Regions from separate parts of the Xanthomonas sp. NCPPB 3582 genome, predicted to be linked through region 1. Evidence: predicted binding sites of a transcription regulator. Region 1 holds the regulator's gene; the other holds the start of a gene.
What was found. The regulator FliA, encoded in region 1, starts transcription of late flagellar genes. The targets are predictions, from matches to a motif close to TAAAGTTTNNCNNNCNNNGGCCGATAA.
Positions count from the first base shown of each region.

Region 2: the regulator FliA is predicted to act here: its motif matches at 5,969-5,995, upstream of ACCQ05_RS05570 (methyl-accepting chemotaxis protein).

Region 1 covers NZ_CM192968.1:2,755,040-2,763,957, reverse strand. Annotated here, with positions in the region: one part of gene ACCQ05_RS11680 (IS3 family transposase) at 1-875, opposite strand, end outside; one part of gene ACCQ05_RS11680 (IS3 family transposase) at 875-1,112, opposite strand; gene ACCQ05_RS11675 (XVIPCD domain-containing protein) at 1,195-2,394, shown strand; gene ACCQ05_RS11670 (chemotaxis protein CheA) at 2,776-4,428, opposite strand; gene ACCQ05_RS11665 (protein phosphatase CheZ) at 4,431-5,057, opposite strand; gene cheY (chemotaxis response regulator CheY) at 5,057-5,449, opposite strand; gene ACCQ05_RS11655 (RNA polymerase sigma factor FliA) at 5,474-6,241, opposite strand; gene ACCQ05_RS11650 (MinD/ParA family protein) at 6,238-7,122, opposite strand; gene flhF (flagellar biosynthesis GTPase FlhF) at 7,109-8,791, opposite strand.
Region 2 covers NZ_CM192968.1:1,312,841-1,321,758, forward strand. Annotated here, with positions in the region: gene rluD (23S rRNA pseudouridine(1911/1915/1917) synthase RluD) at 1-879, shown strand, start outside; gene pgeF (peptidoglycan editing factor PgeF) at 881-1,696, shown strand; gene ACCQ05_RS05555 (DUF4166 domain-containing protein) at 1,681-2,223, shown strand; gene ACCQ05_RS05560 (thiol-disulfide oxidoreductase DCC family protein) at 2,210-2,644, shown strand; gene ACCQ05_RS05565 (IS110 family RNA-guided transposase) at 3,023-3,994, shown strand; gene ACCQ05_RS05570 (methyl-accepting chemotaxis protein) at 4,035-5,903, opposite strand; gene ACCQ05_RS05575 (membrane-bound PQQ-dependent dehydrogenase, glucose/quinate/shikimate family) at 6,421-8,856, opposite strand.

The DNA.
Region 1 (8,918 bases):
CTCTACAGGGGACAGGTCACCAGTTGAACCGTGGCGGCGGTTGGGGTTGTAGAACATCTCGATGTAGTCGAATACCTCGGCGCGTGCGGCGTCCTTGGTGGGATAGATCCGTCGCCTGATCCGCTCGCGCTTGAGCAGGCCGAAGAAGCTCTCCACGGGTGCGTTGTCGTGGCAGTTGCCACGCCGACTCATGCTGCACACCAAGCCATGGGACGCCAGGAAACTCTGCCAGTCATCGCTGGTGTAGACCGACCCTTGGTCCGAGTGAACCAAGCAACCAGCGTTGGGTTTGCGCCGCCACACCGCAGACAACAAGGCCTGCACGACCAACTCGGTGTCGGCCCGATCGCGCATCGCCCAGCCGACGACTTGCCTGGAAAACAGATCGATCACCACAGCCAGGTACATCCAGCCTTCGTGCGTGCGAATGAAGGTGAAATCGCTCGCCCAGGCCGTGTCCGGCTCGGTCACGTCGAACTGCCGATCCAGCAGGTTGGGTGCCGCCTTGCACGGCGTTCCGCCATGGAAGCGCGGTTTGCGACCATAGCCCACCTGGGCACGCAGTCCCTCGGCGCGCATCAATCGATGCACACGATGGCGACTGCAACGCTCACCCAGATCGCGTAGATCCTTGGCGATCTTGCGATGCCCATACACACTGCCGCTAGCCAGCCAGTGGTGCTTGATCAGCCCCAGCAGGCGTTCGTCTTCCTTGGCGCGCTCACTGTCGGGCGAGCACAACCAGGCGTAATAGCCCGACCGGTTGACCCGCAATACCCGGCACATCGCACAGACCCTGAATTCCCTGCAGTAGGCTTGCATGAAGGCGTACTTTGCCTTTACCCCTTGGCAAAGTACGCGGCGGCCTTTTTTAGGATGTCGCGCTCCTCGGTGACGCGGCGCAACTCGGCCTTCAGGCGCCGAACCTCGGCGCTCTGGTCTACCTCGGCGCGCTGTACCACGCCGGGCTTGCCGAACTTGCGCAGCCAGGCGTACAGGCTGTGCGTGGTGACACCCAGCCGCTCGGCGACTTCTGCCACCTTGAACCCACGATCGGTCACTTGCCGGACCGCCTCGATCTTGAACTCATCCGTATACCGCTTGCTGCTCATAGACACCTCCGAATCGACCATTTTCCATGGCCATGAGATGTCTAGGAAACCCTGGGCGTATCAATCGCTCGACTCTGGTGACATGACGTTTGTGTTAGGTCACGAACTGCAACATGGTATGTACAGTCCGGCCGCGGCTGCTTCGCGTGAGGAATTTAAAACCGCAGCGAAGCAGATAGCCCAAACTACGCACGATTATTCCGACGCCGCGGAAAAGGTGTTATCAAGCAATCGAGCAGATGAAGCTAGCGCGGAAATCGCAGGCTGGAATGCAGTCGTTAGCAGGGTGCGGCAATCAAATCCGCATGCCTCTCTGGAGGATATCTATCGGGAGGCACCAGGCCGTGTACATGACTTCATCGATCGCACCGGCGGTATGCCGCAATTCAATTACGCGCTTAAGCCCAACCTCACTTTGAACGCAGACATGACAATGCCCGCAACTGCGGCTAACGTCGAAGCGATGGGTGCTAACTTCTTCGACAAGCCTGCCGCGAACACGCGCATCGGACATGCAGGCCAGTCCGACTACACCAACCACTACGGGCCATGGGTGGTGGCCACGGCCGCCATCTATGAGCGGCAATACAACAAGCCAAAGCCCGGCGAGCCAGAACAGCCGATGATTCTGAATATGCGACGTCTGGGATTGAAAGAAGAAATACTCGAGCGCAACGGCATTGATCTAGGCAGCAATACGCGCCCGATGCCTTACCTGGATAGCAGCACCCAGCCACCGACGCCGGGTTTGTTCCAGCACAGCAAGAACACGCATTTGCATGTCTCGCCGATCTCTGCACAAGAGCTGGAGCAGGAGCTCCGTGCACGTGAAGCCCAATCGCAAGGAACATCAACTCAGCGCCTTCCGGCAGACCCAGGTCATGAGGATCACCAGCTCTACCGGCAGATCAAGGATGGGGTGCAGAAGCTCGATACCGAACATGGCAGGCAGTGGGATGCATCAAGCCAGCGCATGACCGCCAGCCTGCTTGCGCTAGCGAAAGAGGAAGGACTGTCGCGGGTGGACCATGTCGTTCTCAATACCCACACGTCCAAGCTGGCCGGCGGCGAAAGGGTCTTCGTCGTGCAGGGCGCTCTGAATGACCCGGCTCACCAGCGTGCCTATATGCCAACCGTGGACGCCGTGCAGACACCAGAGACCCAGTCGTTCGATCGCCTGCAGGCAATCAACCAGACTCAGGCCCAGGCGCGCGAACAGCAGCAGGCGCTGGAGCAGTCCCAGCAAGCCGTCAGCCAGTCTGGTCCGTCGATGACGCGCTGAGTGTTTCGCAACGAGATAACGGGGGCCAAATAACGGTTCCCAAATAGGGCAATAAGGGAAAGGCGTTGGCCGGACTGCTGCAGCGCTGGCAATCCATCGCCTTCTCCCGCGCGTGGGAGAAGGTGGCGCACAGCGCCGGATGAGGGCGGTTGAGGTCGTGCGCTGCATCTGGGGACAACGCGAGACCGCTGCCCCCATCCGACCTCCGGGCACCTTCCCCCGCAAGCGGGGGAAGGAGAAACGCTCGCGGGAAAAGGGGGGGACCCATGCGAGAAATCGTCTGCACGAGCGCGTAGCGAGATCTTCGGAAACGACAACGGCCGCTGTGTGCGGCCGTTGTCATCACTCAGGCAACCGGGGGCGTATCCCGAATCCCGAAGCTCAATGATCGCTGGAGCGCAAGCCATCCACATCCAGGATCAGCGCCATGCGGCCGTCGCCGATCAGGGTGGCGCCGGCATAGCCGGGCAGGCCGCGCAAGGCGCGGGGCAGGGGCTTGATCACCACTTCCTCGCGGCCGCGGACCTGGTCCACTACCAGGCCGAAGCGGGTTTCGCCAGCCTGCAGCAGCACCACGGTCAGCAGCGGCGGCTGGTCCGCCGTCACGCCCAGCCAGCGGCGCAGGTCGATCAGGGGCAGGGTATGCGAGCGGCGGTCGAGCACGGCGCGGCCGTCGAACCAGCCCAGCGAGGTCTGCGGTGCGTGCAGCACTTCCACCACGCGCGCCAGCGGCAAGGCGTAGACGGCTTCGCCGGCCTGCACCAGCAGGGTCGGCAGGATCGCCAGGGTCAGCGGCACGCGGATCATGAAGCGGCTGCCGCGGCCCAGCTCGGACTGGATCTGGATCTGGCCGCTGAGTTCGCGGATGCGCGACTGCACCACGTCCATGCCGACGCCGCGGCCGGAGATATCGGTGACTTCGGCCTTGGTCGAGAAGCCCGGCATGAAGATCAGGTGCAGGCACTCGTCGGTGCTCAGGCGGGCGGCGGCCTCGGCGTCGATCAGGCCCTTGCCGCGGGCGATCTCGCGCAGGCGCTCGGGGTCGATGCCGGCGCCGTCGTCCTGGATTTCGATACTGACGTAGTCGCCTTCCTGCTGCGCGGACAGGCGCACATGGCCGCTACGAGGCTTGCCGGTGGCTTCGCGCAGGGCCGGCGATTCGATGCCGTGGTCGATGGCGTTGCGCACCAGGTGCACCAACGGGTCGGCCAGGGCTTCGACCAGATTACGATCGAGCTCGGTTTCGGCGCCGATCAGTTCCAGCTCCACTTCCTTGGACAGGGTGCGCGCAACGTCGCGGGCCACCTTGGGGAAGCGCGCGAAGACCTTGCTCACCGGCTGCATGCGGGTGCGCATGACCGCGGTCTGCAGGCGGGCGGTGGCGATGTCCAGCGTGCTCACCGCGCGGTCGAGTTCTTCGTCGCGCAGGCGGGTGCGCAAGGTCTTGAGGCGGTTGCGCGAGAGCACCAGTTCGCCAATCAGGTTGACGATGGCATCCAGGCGCTTGGTGTCCACGCGCACGGTCTGTTCGGCTTCGGCACCGGCCTTGGCGGCCGCCTTGGGGCCGGCCTTGGCGCCGGGCGCTGCGGGTGCGTGGGCGTCATCGTGTGCCGGAGCGGCAGCGGCCTTGGGCGCCGCCTTGACCGCTGGCGGGCCGCTCTTGGCATCGAACTGCGCAATCAGCGTGGCCGGTGCGTGCGGCACGGGTTCGCCCGAGCCCATCGCGTCCAGCATGGCCTGCAGATAATCCAGCGACTGCTGCGCGGCATCGAAGTGATGCGCTTGCAGCACCGCCTGGCCGGAGCGCGCCATGCCCAGGGTTTCCTCGGCGGCGTGGCACAGCTCCACCATCGGCTTGATCGCCAGGAAGCCGGCGCCGCCCTTGAGGGTGTGGAAGCCGCGGAACACCGCGTTGAGCTGGTCGGCTTCGTCTGGCGCCTGTTCCAGCGACACCAGCTGTTCGCCGAGGCGGTCCAGGATCTCCTGGGCCTCGACGATGAAATCGGCAGCAATATCGTCTGGAACAGCACTCATGGTTACAACCCCAATCCGGACAGCAGGTCGTCGGCGTCGTCCTGCGACACCGCGTGACGGTCCAGGCCCTTGACTGCAGGACCGGCAAGACCGCCGTCGTCTTTCTTCGGCTCGGGATTCTTCGGCGGCAGGCCGAGTGCACCGAAGCCCTCATGCACGCGGCGCACGATCCCGGCCACGCGGCGGATGATCTGGCCGCTCAGGTCCTGGTAGCTCTGCGCCAGCGACAGCTCGGTGAGGTTATGGCGCATCTTGTCCATCAGCGCGCCCTGGTCCTGATTCAGGCCACCGTCGCGCAGCTGGTTGGCCAGCACGCGGCATTCCTCGACCAGGTCCAGCGTGCGATGGCTGGCCTTTTCGGTCATTTCCACCACGTGGTCCAGGCGCGAGCAGGCATCGTCCAGTTCGCCGGCTTCTTCGGGCAAGGTGGGCAATTCGCCCAGGGCCTGTCCGAGTTCGCGGGCGAGCCGGCTCAGGCTCTGCATCATCGGGCGTGTGCGCAGCGCGGCGAGGTGATCGACCTCGCGACGCCAGGCGATCTGGTCACCGCTTTCCAGTGCATCGAGCGCGCTTTGCAGGCGCTCGATCAACGCGGCACGTTCGGCATCGGCTTCCACGGTGGCGTTCATCAGGCGGTCGCCGCCAGACGTTCGAACACCTTGCCCAGCTTCTCTTCCAGCGTCTGGGCGGTGAACGGCTTGATGATGTAGCCGTTCACGCCGCACTGCGCGGCTTCGATGATCTGCTCGCGCTTGGCTTCGGCGGTGACCATCATCACCGGCAGGTGCTTGAGCTTGGCGTCGGCGCGGATGTTGCGCAGCAGGTCGATGCCGGTCATGCCGGGCATGTTCCAGTCCGTCACCACGAAGTCGAACGGGCCCGCGCGCAGCGCAGCCAGCGCGCTGTTGCCGTCTTCGGCCTCTGCGGTATTGGTGAAGCCAAGATCCGCCAACAGATTCTTGACGATACGTCGCATCGTCGAGAAGTCGTCCACGATCAGGATCCGCATGTTCTTGTTCACATCAAGCTCCTAACACGAAAAAAATCAATCGTCATTTTCGACACCGGCATCGGCCAGTTCGAATACCTTGAGGCGGCCGCGCAGACGCACCACGGCCTGGCCATGGATCTGGCACACGCGCGATTCGCTGACACCGAGCACGGCGCCGATTTCCTTCAGGTTCAATTCCTGTTCGTAGTACAGCGACAGCACCAGCTGCTCGCGCTCGGGCAACTGGCCGATGGCCTTGCCCAGCTCGCGGCCGAATTCGCCACGCTCCATCATCTGCTGCGGATTGGGCCCGCCCTTGGCGGTGGTGTCCAGCTCGCCGTGATCTTCGATGCGCGATTCCAGGCTCAGCACCTGGCCGCGCGCGGCATCTTCCATCAGGCGCAGATACTCCGGCAGCGGCATTTCCATCGCGGCGGCCACTTCGGTGGCGGCGGCGGCACGGCCGGTGTTCTGCTCGATCTTGCGCACTGCAGCAGCGGCGTCGCGGGCGCGGCGGTGCACCGAGCGCGGCACCCAGTCGCCACGGCGGATCTCGTCGATCATCGAGCCGCGGATACGGATCGAGGCATAGGTCTCGAACGAGGCGCCCTGTTCGGAGTCGTAGCTGCGCGAGGCCTCGATCAGGCCGATCATGCCGGCCTGGATCAGGTCGTCCACTTCCACGCTCGCCGGCAGGCGGGCGGCCAGATGGTGGGCGATGCGGCGCACCAGATCGGCGTGCTGGGTCACCACGTCGTTGGCGTTGTTGCGTTGCACGGCGCGGTATTGCGCGCTAGCGGTCGTTGCGGTGGCGGTGCTCATGCGGCCACTCCCCGTTGAATGATGCGTTCGACAAAGAACTCGACGTTGCCGCGCGGCACGGTGGGGGCCTGCCAGCGCGAGGTACGGCGCGCGATTTCTGCGATGGCCTGCGCCGACGGACTGGCGGGGTAGGCCTTGATGACGGGTTGCTGACGCTGCACCGACAGGCGCAGCCAGTCGTCCTGCGGCACGTGGCCGAGGTAGTTCAGCGACACGTCGCCGAGGAACTTCTCGCAGACGCGCGAGAGCTTGTCGTACAGCAGGCGGCCCTCGTTGGGGTCGCGCACCATGTTGGCGATGATCTGCAGGCGGTCCACGCCGCGTTCGCGCGAGAGCACCTTGATCAGCGCGTAGGCGTCGGTGATCGAGGCCGGCTCGTCGCAGACCACCACCACGGTGTCCTGGGCGGCCTGGCAGAAGGTCAGCACGCTGTCGGTGATGCCGGCGGCGGTGTCGATGACCATCACATCCAGGTCGCGTTCCAGTTCGGAGAACACGTTGACCAGGCCGATGTGCTGGGCCGGGGCCAGTTCTGCCATGTGGCGGCGACCGGAGGCGGCCGGCACCACCAGCACGCCGCCGGGGCCTTCGATGATCACTTCATCGAGCGTGCAGCGGCCGGCGATCAGGTCGGCCAGGGTGTACTTGGGCGAGAGCCCCAAGACCACGTCCAGGTTGGCCAGGCCAAGGTCGGCGTCCAGCAGCAGCGTGCGTTTGCCCATGTCGGCAAGCGCTACGGCCAGGTTGGCGGAGATGTTGGTCTTGCCCACGCCGCCCTTGCCACCGGTCACGGCAATGGTGCGCACCGGGCCCAGGGGCTCGGGACGGGTCGCCGACAGGGGGAAGGCGTTGGTCAGCTTGGCGTATTCACGCGACTGCATGGTTGTGCTCCGGAGTACAGGGCTTATCGGCAGCGCGCCGCAAATCTTCAAGACGAAGAACGAGACTGGCGGCATTGGCGCGGTGCAGGTCGTCGGGGACCCGCTGTCCGTCAGTCACCCAGGTGATGGGCATCTGGTGATCGACCACCACCGACAAGGCGCTGCCGAAGCGGCCGGTCTCGTCGAGTTTGGTCAGCACCACGCCTTGGGGCTTGGCGTGGGCGAAGCGGCGCACGACCTCGTCGAGGTCGGCGAAATGCGAGTTGGCGGGCAGCACCAGCAGCGAGGTGACCTGCTGGGCGGCGCGCAGCCAGTTCAGCTGGGCGGCCAGGGCGCGGTCGCGCTGGCCCATGCCGGCGGTGTCGATCAGCACCAGCTTGTAGTCGCGCAGGCGGTCCAGCAGTTCGAGCAGGCTTTCGGCGCTGTCGGCCTCGTGCACCGCGATGCCGAGCTGGCGGCCGTAGCTGTGCAGCTGCTCGCGGCCGCCGACGCGCAGGGTGTCGGTGGTGACCAGGGCCACGTCGCGCGGGGCGTGCTGGGCGGCGAAGCGCTGGGCCAGCTTGGCGATGGTGGTGGTCTTGCCGGCACCGGTCGGGCCGACCAGGGCGATCACGCCGCCGCGTTCCAGCGGGTCGACCGGGGCCACCGGCAGGCGCTTGGACAGCAGGCCCAGCATCAGCCCGCGGCCGCGGTGCAATTCGGTATCGGCCGGGATCTGCATGGCGACGTCGCGGGTCAGGCCGGCGTCGAAGCCATAGTCGTCCATCAGTTCCAGCGCCTGCGCACGCACCGGGGAGCCGCGCAGGCGCTCGTCGGTGAGGCGGTTCATTTCGCGCTCGATCATCTGCCGCATCAGCGCCAGTTCGCCGCGCAGCTGCTTGAGTTCTTCGTCGTTCTGCGGGATCGGCGCGGCGGCGGCCGGCACCGCGGCCAGGGCAGCGGGGGCGGGCGGGGCGACCACGATCGGCGGCAGCGCGGCCGGCGGCAGGATCTGCGGCAGCGCGTCGTCCAGATCGAAGTCGGCTTCGTCGTCGAAGGTGTCGTCGTCCTGGTCCTGGGCGGCGTAGGCGGGGGCGGGGGCGGCAACCGTGGCGGCCACGACCGGGGCCGGGGTCGGGGCGGCCTGCACGGCCGGGCGCTGCACCGGGGCGGTGGTCAAAAAGTCGGCGAACAGTTGCTCCGGCACCGCCGACAGCGCGTGTTCCTGGCGCTGCACGACCGGCGCGGCCAGTTCCTGCACGGCCGGCATCGGCGCGGCGCTGCGGATCGGGGTGGCGACCGGGGCCTGGCGTGGCACGCTGGCCGGCTGGCGCAGGGCCATGGCGGCGATCATGTCTTCGGCGGCGCTGGCCACGCGCTGGCGGTGGCTCATACCGGTCTCGGCAGCCGGCTTCAGCGGGGCGTGGACCGGCGCGGCGGGACGGGTAGCGACTTGCGCCGGGGCCTGCTGCACGGGAGCCTGCTGCACCGGCGCGGCGGCGGCCGGGGTTTCGCGGGCGGTTTCCAGGGCGCGCTGCACCAGCTCTTCGTCGTAGTTGCTGGCGGCGACGATCTCGATGCCTTCGGCGGTACGACGGTTGGACAGGATCACGGCATCCGGGCCGTGTTCCTCACGCACCATGCGGAACGCGGTGCGCATATCCGGGGCGACAAAGCGTTTGATCTTCATGCCAGTTGCCTCCAGGAACGGGACCCGCCGGACGCCGGGCGGGTGCGGGTTGAATGTGGGTGTGTTGCCAGCGTCATGAGTTGCCTGTCCCGTGGGTAGTTCCAAGTCCTGCCATCCGCCCCGCAGC
Region 2 (8,918 bases), 1.4 Mb from region 1:
CGCTCGCGGCTGGCCGAATGGATCAAGTCCGGCGATGCGCTGCTGGACGGCGACATGGCGCGTCCACGCGACACGGTGCGCGGCGGCGAGAGCGTACAGCTGCAGGTGGTGCTGGAAACCCAGACCCATGCCGCGCCGCAGGACATCCCGCTGAACGTGTTGTACGAAGACGAGCAGGTGCTGGTGATCGACAAGCCGGCCGGCCTGGTGGTGCATCCGGGCGCGGGCAATCCGGACGGCACCCTGGTCAACGCGCTGCTGTTCCGCGACCCGGCGCTGTCGGCAGTGCCGCGCGCCGGCGTGGTGCATCGCCTGGACAAGGACACCAGCGGCGTGATGGTCGTGGCGCGCACCGTGCAGGCGCAGACCGCGCTGGTGGAGCAACTGTCCGCGCGCGACGTGCATCGCCAGTATCTGGCGGTGGTGGTCGGGGCGCTGGTGTCCGGCGGCACCGCCAATGCGCCGATTGATCGCCACCCGCGCGATCGCCTGAAGATGGCGGTGCGCGACGATGGCCGCGATGCGGTCACCCATTACCGTCTGCGCGAGCGTTTCCGCGCGCATACCGCGCTGGAATGCCGGCTGGAAACCGGACGCACCCACCAGATCCGCGTGCACATGGCGCACCTGAAATCGCCCATCGTCGGCGACCCGCTGTATGGCGGCGCACTCAAGTTGCCCAAGGGCGCCACCGACGCGCTGGTGCATGAGCTGCGCACCTTCAAACGCCAGGCGCTGCACGCCGAGACGCTGGAATTCCTGCATCCGGTCAGTGGCGAGCCGGTGCGCGCCAGCGCGCCGGTGCCGGCCGATCTGCAGCGGCTGATGAGCGCGCTGCGCGAGGACAGCGCACGCGCGGCCGAATTGGCGCGTCGCTGAGGTGAGCGTGTCCGCCCCGTTCATTCTGCCTGCCCACTGGCCGGCGCCGCCGCGCATCCGCGCGCTGACCACCCTGCGGCATGGCCTGGGCGTGTCGCAGGCGCCGTTCGATACGCTCAATCTCGGCAACCGCAACAGCCCGGAAGGCGATACGCCGGAGCGGGTGGAGCGCAATCGCGCATTGCTGGTCGATGCGCTGGCCTTGCCCGGCCCGCCGCAGTGGCTGCGGCAGGTGCATGGGGTGGATGTCGTACGGCTGGAGGCGCTGTCGGCAGGCGCCGGCGCACAGGTGGACGCTGCCGGCGATGGTGTGCCGGGCGCGCATGAGCCTACCGCCGACGCTGCCGTGACCGACGTGCCGGGCCGGGTGCTGGCGATCCTCACCGCCGATTGCCTGCCGGTCGTGCTCGCTGCGGTCGATGGCCGCGAGATCGCGGCCGCACATGCCGGTTGGCGCGGCCTGGCCGATGGCGTGCTGGAGCGCAGCGTGGCGGCGATGCAGACACCGGCGCCGCAGCTGATGGCCTGGCTGGGCCCGGCCGCAGGACCGCAGGCCTATGAGATCGGCCAGGACGTCTTCGACGCCTTCGTCGACGAGGACGCACAGGCGCAGCACGCATTCGTCGCCACGCGAGCGGGGCATTGGCGCGTGGATCTGTACGCATTGGCGCGGCTGCGCCTGCAGCGTGCCGGTCTGCGGGCCGATGCGATCCACGGTGGCGGCCTGTGCACCATTTCCGACCCGGCGCGCTTTTTCTCGCATCGCCGCGACCGCCGCAGCGGACGCATGGCCACCCTGGCATGGATCGCGCCCTGAGCACGCCGTTGTTCGCGCAGGTGCTGGGACAGCAGGCGTTCGCGCAATTGCCGGCGCCGGTGCGCGCGCTGCATTCGGTACAGCAGCGGCAGACCTTTGCCGGGCAGGCGCAGATCCGGCGCGGCCGGCATGTGCTGGTGCCCTTGCTTGCGCTACTGAGCCGGCTGCCGCGCAGCGGCACGGTGGCGGTGGAAGTGGAGTTCCTGGTCAATGCGCAGGGCGAGCGCTGGCACCGGCGCTTTGCCGGTCTGCCGATGCATTCGCGGCTGTGGCGCGATGGAGCTGCCTTGCGCGAACACCTGGGCGCGGTACGGTTCGAGTTTGCGCTGCGTGCCGATGCCCAGTCCCTGTACTGGCAGGCCACCCGCGTGTGGGCGTTCGGCTGGATTCCGCTGCCTACGCGTTGGTTCGAACAGGTGCGTTGCCGCGAGCATGCCGATGCCGGCCGCTACGGATTTCTGGTCGACGTGCACCTGCCGCTGGTGGGGCCGTTCATTCGCTACGAGGGCTGGCTTGAACCGCGCTGATAGCTCGACTGCCGCTTCGCGTACCGCGCCGGCCACCATCGTGTTCGATGGGGTGTGCCTGCTGTGCAATGGCTGGGTCAAGTTCCTGCTGCGCCACGATCGACGCGGGCGCTATCGCTTTGCCGCGATGCAGGGCCAGGCCGGGCGTGCGCTGTTGCAGCAGCATGGGCTGGACCCGGACGATCCGTTGTCGTTCCTGCTGGTGGACCACGGCGGCGCATGGACCGACAGCGATGCCATCGTGCGCGTGCTGTCGGGTCTGGGCGGCTGGTGGCGACTGGCGGCCGTATTGCGCGTGATACCGCGTGGCCTGCGCGATATCGGCTATCGCCTGATCGCACGCAATCGGTATCGCTGGTTCGGACGCAGCGACCACTGCATGCTGCCCACCCCCGAGCAACACGCGCGGTTTCTGGACTGACGCACGGCGGCGTGGATGAGGCAGTTTCTATGCTGACGTCGGGCCGGCGCGATCGGGCACACCGATGCGCTGTTCGCAAGAGCGCGCCTGAGCGCGACTGGCATGATCGGTAACGCACCGTCGCGCCCTGGTGCGCTCCTTGTATCTGGACATGGCCGCATAACAGCGTTATGTCTTCCGACTGATCATCGGAGCAGATGCAAGAAGCCCATGCGCTCCTTAAGCCTCGAGCTTGTATCGTAGATCGGCTCTGCATCTGCAACTGCTGGCCCTCGGTGTCCGGACGGTATCAAGAGTCCGCCACAGGCGTGAACTCGCATCACAAGGCAGGACCTGGACCAGCGCTGATCGTCGTCCATCTGATTTCAGGAGGTTTCCATGTCCCCCATCGTGGGCATCGACGTCGCCAAACACAGCGTGGATCTGGCCATCGAGCTGGCCAATGGCAAGCACCGCACCAAGGCCAAGCTCGCCAACGATCCCAAGGGATTTGCTGCCCTGCACGCGTGGCTGCGCACCCACGCGCAGCCGGATAGCTGGGTGGTGATGGAGGCCACCGGCAGCTATCACGAAGCGCTTGCCGAGTTCCTGCACGAGTGCGGCTATCGGGTGTGCGTGCTTAATCCGGCGCAGGTGGCACTGTATGCGCGCAGCCAGTTGCGGCGGGTCAAGACCGACCGCAGCGATGCGAAGCTGATCGCCAGTTACGGGCTGCGCCATCGCGACCAGCTGCGCGCCTGGCAGCCCGATCCACCGGCCCTGAAGACGCTCAAGGCGCTGGTGCGTCGCCGCGATGACCTGCTGGAGATGCTGCTGATGGAGCGCAACCGGCTGGAGGTTGCCCCCGCAGACGTGCAACCCTCGATCCAGGGGCTGATCGCGCATCTACAAGCTCGGATCAACGAGATCCAGCAGGCCATCGACGATCACATCGACCAAGACCCGGACCTGCGTCAGCAGCGTCATCTGCTGACCAGTATCAACGGGATCGGCGACATCAGCGCTGCGCTGCTGTTGGCCGAGCTGGGCCCGGTAAGCCGCTTCGCCGACGCGGGCGCGGTGACGGCCTTCGCCGGCCTGAACCCGCGCCTGCACGAATCAGGCAGGTATCAGGGCAAGGTCTGCATCTCCCGCACCGGCTCGGCGCGGCTGCGCGCCGGACTGTACATGCCAGCCCTGGTCGCCATACGTCATAACCCGGTGATCACCGCGCTCAAACAGCGTCTGCATGCACGCGGCAAACACGGCAAGCAGATCGTCTGCGCCGCCATGCGCAAGCTGCTGCATCTGGTCTATGGCGTCCTCAAATCGGGCACCGCATTTGACCCACAGAAAGCCCTTGCCAGGTGAGGGGCAAGACGGTATCTACGAATCGCAGGATTTGCCGGGCTTACGCTGCGTTGTGGAAGCTGGCGCGCACGACAGTGGAGGTGCTGGGGTGGACGTCGGACTGCAGGCGGAAGATCGACACCGCATCGGCCAGTTCCACCGCCTGTTCTTCCAGGCTGCGTGCGGCGGCGGTGGCTTCTTCCACCAGCGCGGCATTGCGCTGGGTGACTTCGTCCAGCTGCGCCACGGTGCGGTTGACCTGTTCGATGCCGCTGGATTGCTCGGCGCTGGCCGCGGTGATCTCGCTCATGATGTCGGTGACATGCTTCACCGAGCCGACGATCTCGCGCATGGTCGCGCCGGCGCGGTGCACCAGGCCCGAGCCCAGTTCCACCTTGTCGGTGGAGTCGGCGATCAGCGTCTTGATCTCCTTGGCGGCATCGGCCGAGCGACGCGCCAGTGCGCGCACTTCCGAGGCCACCACCGCAAAACCACGGCCCTGCTCGCCGGCGCGCGCCGCTTCCACTGCGGCGTTGAGCGCCAGGATGTTGGTCTGGAACGCGATGCCGTCGATGACGCCGATGATCTCGCCGATCTTGCGCGAGGAGGTGCTGATCTGGCCCATGGTGGCAACCACATCGTCCATCACCTGGCCGCCGTTCTGGGCGACTTCGCCGGTGCCGACCACCAGGCGGTTGGCCTGCAGCGCGCTTTCTGCGTTCTGCTTCACGGTGGAGGTGAGTTCCTCCATGGAGCTGGCGGTTTCTTCCAGGTTGGCCGCCTGTTGTTCGGTGCGCTCGGATAGGTCGGTGTTGCCGGCGGCGATTTCCACCGCGGCCTGGCGAATGGTGCCCGATGCGGCCTGGATGCCGCCGATGATTTCGGTCAGGCGGGCCACGGTCTGGTTGGTGTCCTCGCGCAGTCGCGCGAAGATGCCGTGCGCATCGCCGTCCACGCGCTGGGTGAGATCGCCTTCGGCCAGCGCGCCGATCACCCGCGCCAGTGCGGCCAGATGGGTTTCCACCGAGTCGTAGATGCGGTTGATGCCCTGGGCCAGCGACAGCAGCACGCCGTCCATGCCTTCGAGCTGCATGCGGCGGCTGAAATCGCCGGCCGAGGCGGCGTCGATGATCTGGATCAGCGCCTGCTCGGCGTTGACCTGGGCGGTGACATCCACCCACTGTGCAATGGTGCCCAGCTTGGTGCCGTCGGCGGCAATGATCGGGCTGTAGACGAAGTCGATCTGGCGGCCGAAGAACGGCGCGCGCACCGCCTTGGAAGCGTTCAAGGCGCGCATGCGGTCGATCGCGGCCTGGCTGTCGGGATAGATGTCGCCGATGCTGCCGCCGACGAAGCCTTCGGCGTGGAAGCCGGGGCGGAAGCTCTGCACGTCCGGCTCGATCAGCTTGAGCATCGCCAGCAACTTGCGGTTGGCGAACAGCACCTGGCCGTCGTCGTCGGCGATGCGGATCATGGTGTCCAGATCGTCGAGCGCCTTGATCACGAACTGGCCGTGGCGCAGGCCCTGTTCCATCACATCGAGGCGGATGGCGAGCTTGTCCTGGGTGTCCTGCAACGCGTGCAGCAGCGGTGCGAGTTCGCCGGCCGCGGTGCGCAGGTCCAGGCGCTGGAAGCGGCCTTGGCCGATCGCGGTGACTGCAGACAGCGCCTGCTGCAGCTGTGCGCTGCTGCGCCGACGCGTCCACCAGCAGAGGCCGGCGCTGGCTGCGCCCAGCACCAGCAGCGCGGGAAACAAGCTGGCCAAGGCGCCGGCGACACCGCCGGGCATCCGCGTGGCGGCATAGACCGTCAGCAAGGCCAGCAGCCCGATCTGTGCGGCGGCGGGCAGCCATGCAGTCCAGGCGCTACGCGCAACGTTTGCGCCCGGCGATGGGCGGGAAACGGGGGCGACATCGTGTGAAGGCGACATAGGCTGAGTCCAACTGGTGTTCTGGAAGGGAGATCGGCGAGCGGCAGGAGGTGGGCTGCAATGGGGTATCGGCGGCCGAGGCCGAATCATGATGGTGTGAATGCACCGTTTGTCGGAACGTGACGGAGACGCAGGTAAAAAACCGATGTAGTTGATTTGGAAGCGGTTTCAGTAGGCGCCGTGGCGTGTCGGCCGCGCCTGCAGTCATTCAATGGCCGCAGCTGAATGTGAATTTCATGTGATGAAAGGCGGCGCGTGGCCGCCATGCAGATCAAACCGCAGAGCATCGATCTGCTCCTGGCAGCGGGCGGCATGGTTATCCAGGCAGCGGCCATGACGGTGCTCGGGCCCGCTTGCGCCAGCAGCGCGTTGCGCGGGGTGCGGCTCACTGGGCATTGGTGGCGGTGCTGCCGGTCTGCCATGCCTCGCCCAGCAATCCCCTGTGCTGCAGGCACAAAAAAACCGGCCGTCTCGCGACGACCGGTTTCATCGATCACTCTACAGCCAGGCGGCTGGATTATTTCGCCGGCGTCGCCTGTGCATCGTCCGGCAGCGTCCATGCGATCACGCTGTCGCCCGACTTGGTTTCCATGCGGTCGTGTCCACCCACCGCGGCCACGATGTATTGCTTGCCGTCGATGGTGTAGCTCATCGGTGCGGCCTGCGGACCGGCCGGCACGCGGGTTTCCCAGACCTGCTTGCCGGTGCGGGTGTCGAAGCCGCGCATGAAGTCGTCCAGGGTCGCGCCGATGAAGGTCACGCCGCCGGCGGTGGCCAGCGAGCCGCTGTTATTGGGCGTACCGATCTCGAACTTGGTCTTGGACGGGATGCCCATCGGGCCCTGGTCGTAGCCGGTCCCCAGCGGACGGCGCCACAGCACCTGCTGGGTGCGCAGATCCACGCCGGCGATATAGCCCCACGGCGGGGCGACGCACGGGGTGTTGAGCGGCGACATCCACGGCTCCTTGCGGGCGCCGTAGGCCAGACCCTTCTGCGCCATGTAGCCGGGGGTCTTGCTCTTGCCTTCGAACACCGACACCACGCCCAGCTCGTTCATCTTTTCGCGGGTAAAGACCTGCAAGGTGTACGGCAGGCGATTGCTGTTCATCACCATGATGCCGCGCTGCAGATCCACCGAGACGCCGCCCCAGTTGACGCCGCCATGGTTGCCGGTGAAGGCCAGCGAGCCCTGCAGAGTGGGGGGAGTGAACATGCCTTCGTAACGCAACTGCTTGAACTGGATACGGCAGGCCAGTTGGTCGAACGGGGTCATGCCCCAGGCATCGGATTCGACGATGGTTTCGACGTCGTGGCTGGGCGCGCCCACGGTATTGGGCATGCCCGGCGAGACCGGCTGGGTGGCGGCGGTCCAGTCGCCATGATCGGTGCCCTGCGGCACCGGGATCTGCTTGACCGGCATCAGCGGCGCGCCGGTGGCACGGTCGAGCACGAACACCTGGCCGGACTTGGTGGCCTGGATCACGGCAGGACGGGTACCGCCGCCGGCCACCGGCCAATCGACCAGGTTCGGCTGCGGGCCGATGTCGTAGTCCCACAGATCGTGGTTGACGGTGCGGAAGTGCCAGCGTTCCTTGCCGGTGGCCGCGTCCACGGCTACCAGCGAGGCGGTGTACTCCTCGTCCTGCGGGGTGCGGCCCTTGCCGAAGAAGTCGCCGGAGGCATTGCCGGTGGGCAGATAGACCAGGCCCAGCTCATCGTCGGCGGCCATCAGCGACCACACGTTCGGGGTGGAGCGGGTATAGGTCTGCCCGGCCGGGGGTTCGGCGGTGATCGCCGGGTTGCCCAGGTCCCAGGCCCAGCGCAGCTGGCCGGTGAGGGCATCGAAGCCACGCACCACGCCGGACGGCGCATCGCCTTCCTGGCCGTCGCGCACCTGGCCGGTGGGCTGGATCACCACGCCGCGCATCACCACCGGCGGCGAGGTCGGGCCGACGAAGCCCGGCTTGGTGTTGCCGGTGCCGGCATTGAGGTCCACGTAGCCGTTGTTGCCGAAGCTGGTGCACAGCTTGCCGGTCTGCGCATCCAGTGCGCCCAGGCGGCCATCGACCATTGGCCAGAAGATCCGCGTCGGGCACTCGGCGGTGCCTTGCGGTGCCTGGTAGTACGACACGCCACGGCAGGTGGTCGCGGCCACGCCGGCCATTGCCTTGGGGTTGGTCTGCGGGTCGAAGCGCCAGCGCTCCTTGCCGTTGGCCGCTTCCACCGCGATCACCTTCTGGGTGGGCGTGCAGATGTACAGCAGGTCGCCGACCTTGAGCGGGGTGTTCTGGAAGGCGTAGCCCAGCTTGGAGCCGGCCGGCTTCAGGTCCCCGGTGTGGAATTCCCAGGCGATCTTCAGGTTCTTCACGTTGTCCGGGGTGATCTGCGCGCCCGGGGTGTAGTGATTGGACAGGTTGGAGCCGGCATAGGCGGTCCAGTTGCTGGCGTCGTGGTTGGCGGCCACGTTGCCGTCCGGGCTGGGCACGGTGGCGCGGCTGAAGGCGGCGGGGTTGTCAGCCTGCCTGGACGCATCGGCCAGTTCGACGTTGCGTGGCACGAACAGCGGCCACAGGATCAGTGCTGCGCCCAGCACCGGCAGCACGCCGGTGACCACCACATAGCCTGCACCGGACAGCGGCTGCATGCGCCGACGCGCCACGCCCCAGAACGGCAGCAGCACCAGGCCCAGCACCGAGATCCAGGCCAGACGCGGGACCAGGCCCCAGCCATCCAGGCCCACTTCCCACAGTGCCCAGGCAATGGTGGCGGCCAGCGTGGCGCCGAACAGCCACAGGCCCGCGCGCTTGCCCGCCGCCAGCAGCACGCCCGCCAGCAGCAGCGCGATACCTGCCAGCAGGTAGTACCAGGAACCACCGACGGCCACCAGGCGCCCGCCTTCGTAGGCGAGCACCGCACCGAGCACGGCGATCACCACGGCATAGGCCACCAGCAACCAGGCGCCTAGCCCACGTTTTGAGGATTGATCAGTCATTTTGAGATGTCAGGAAGGACTTG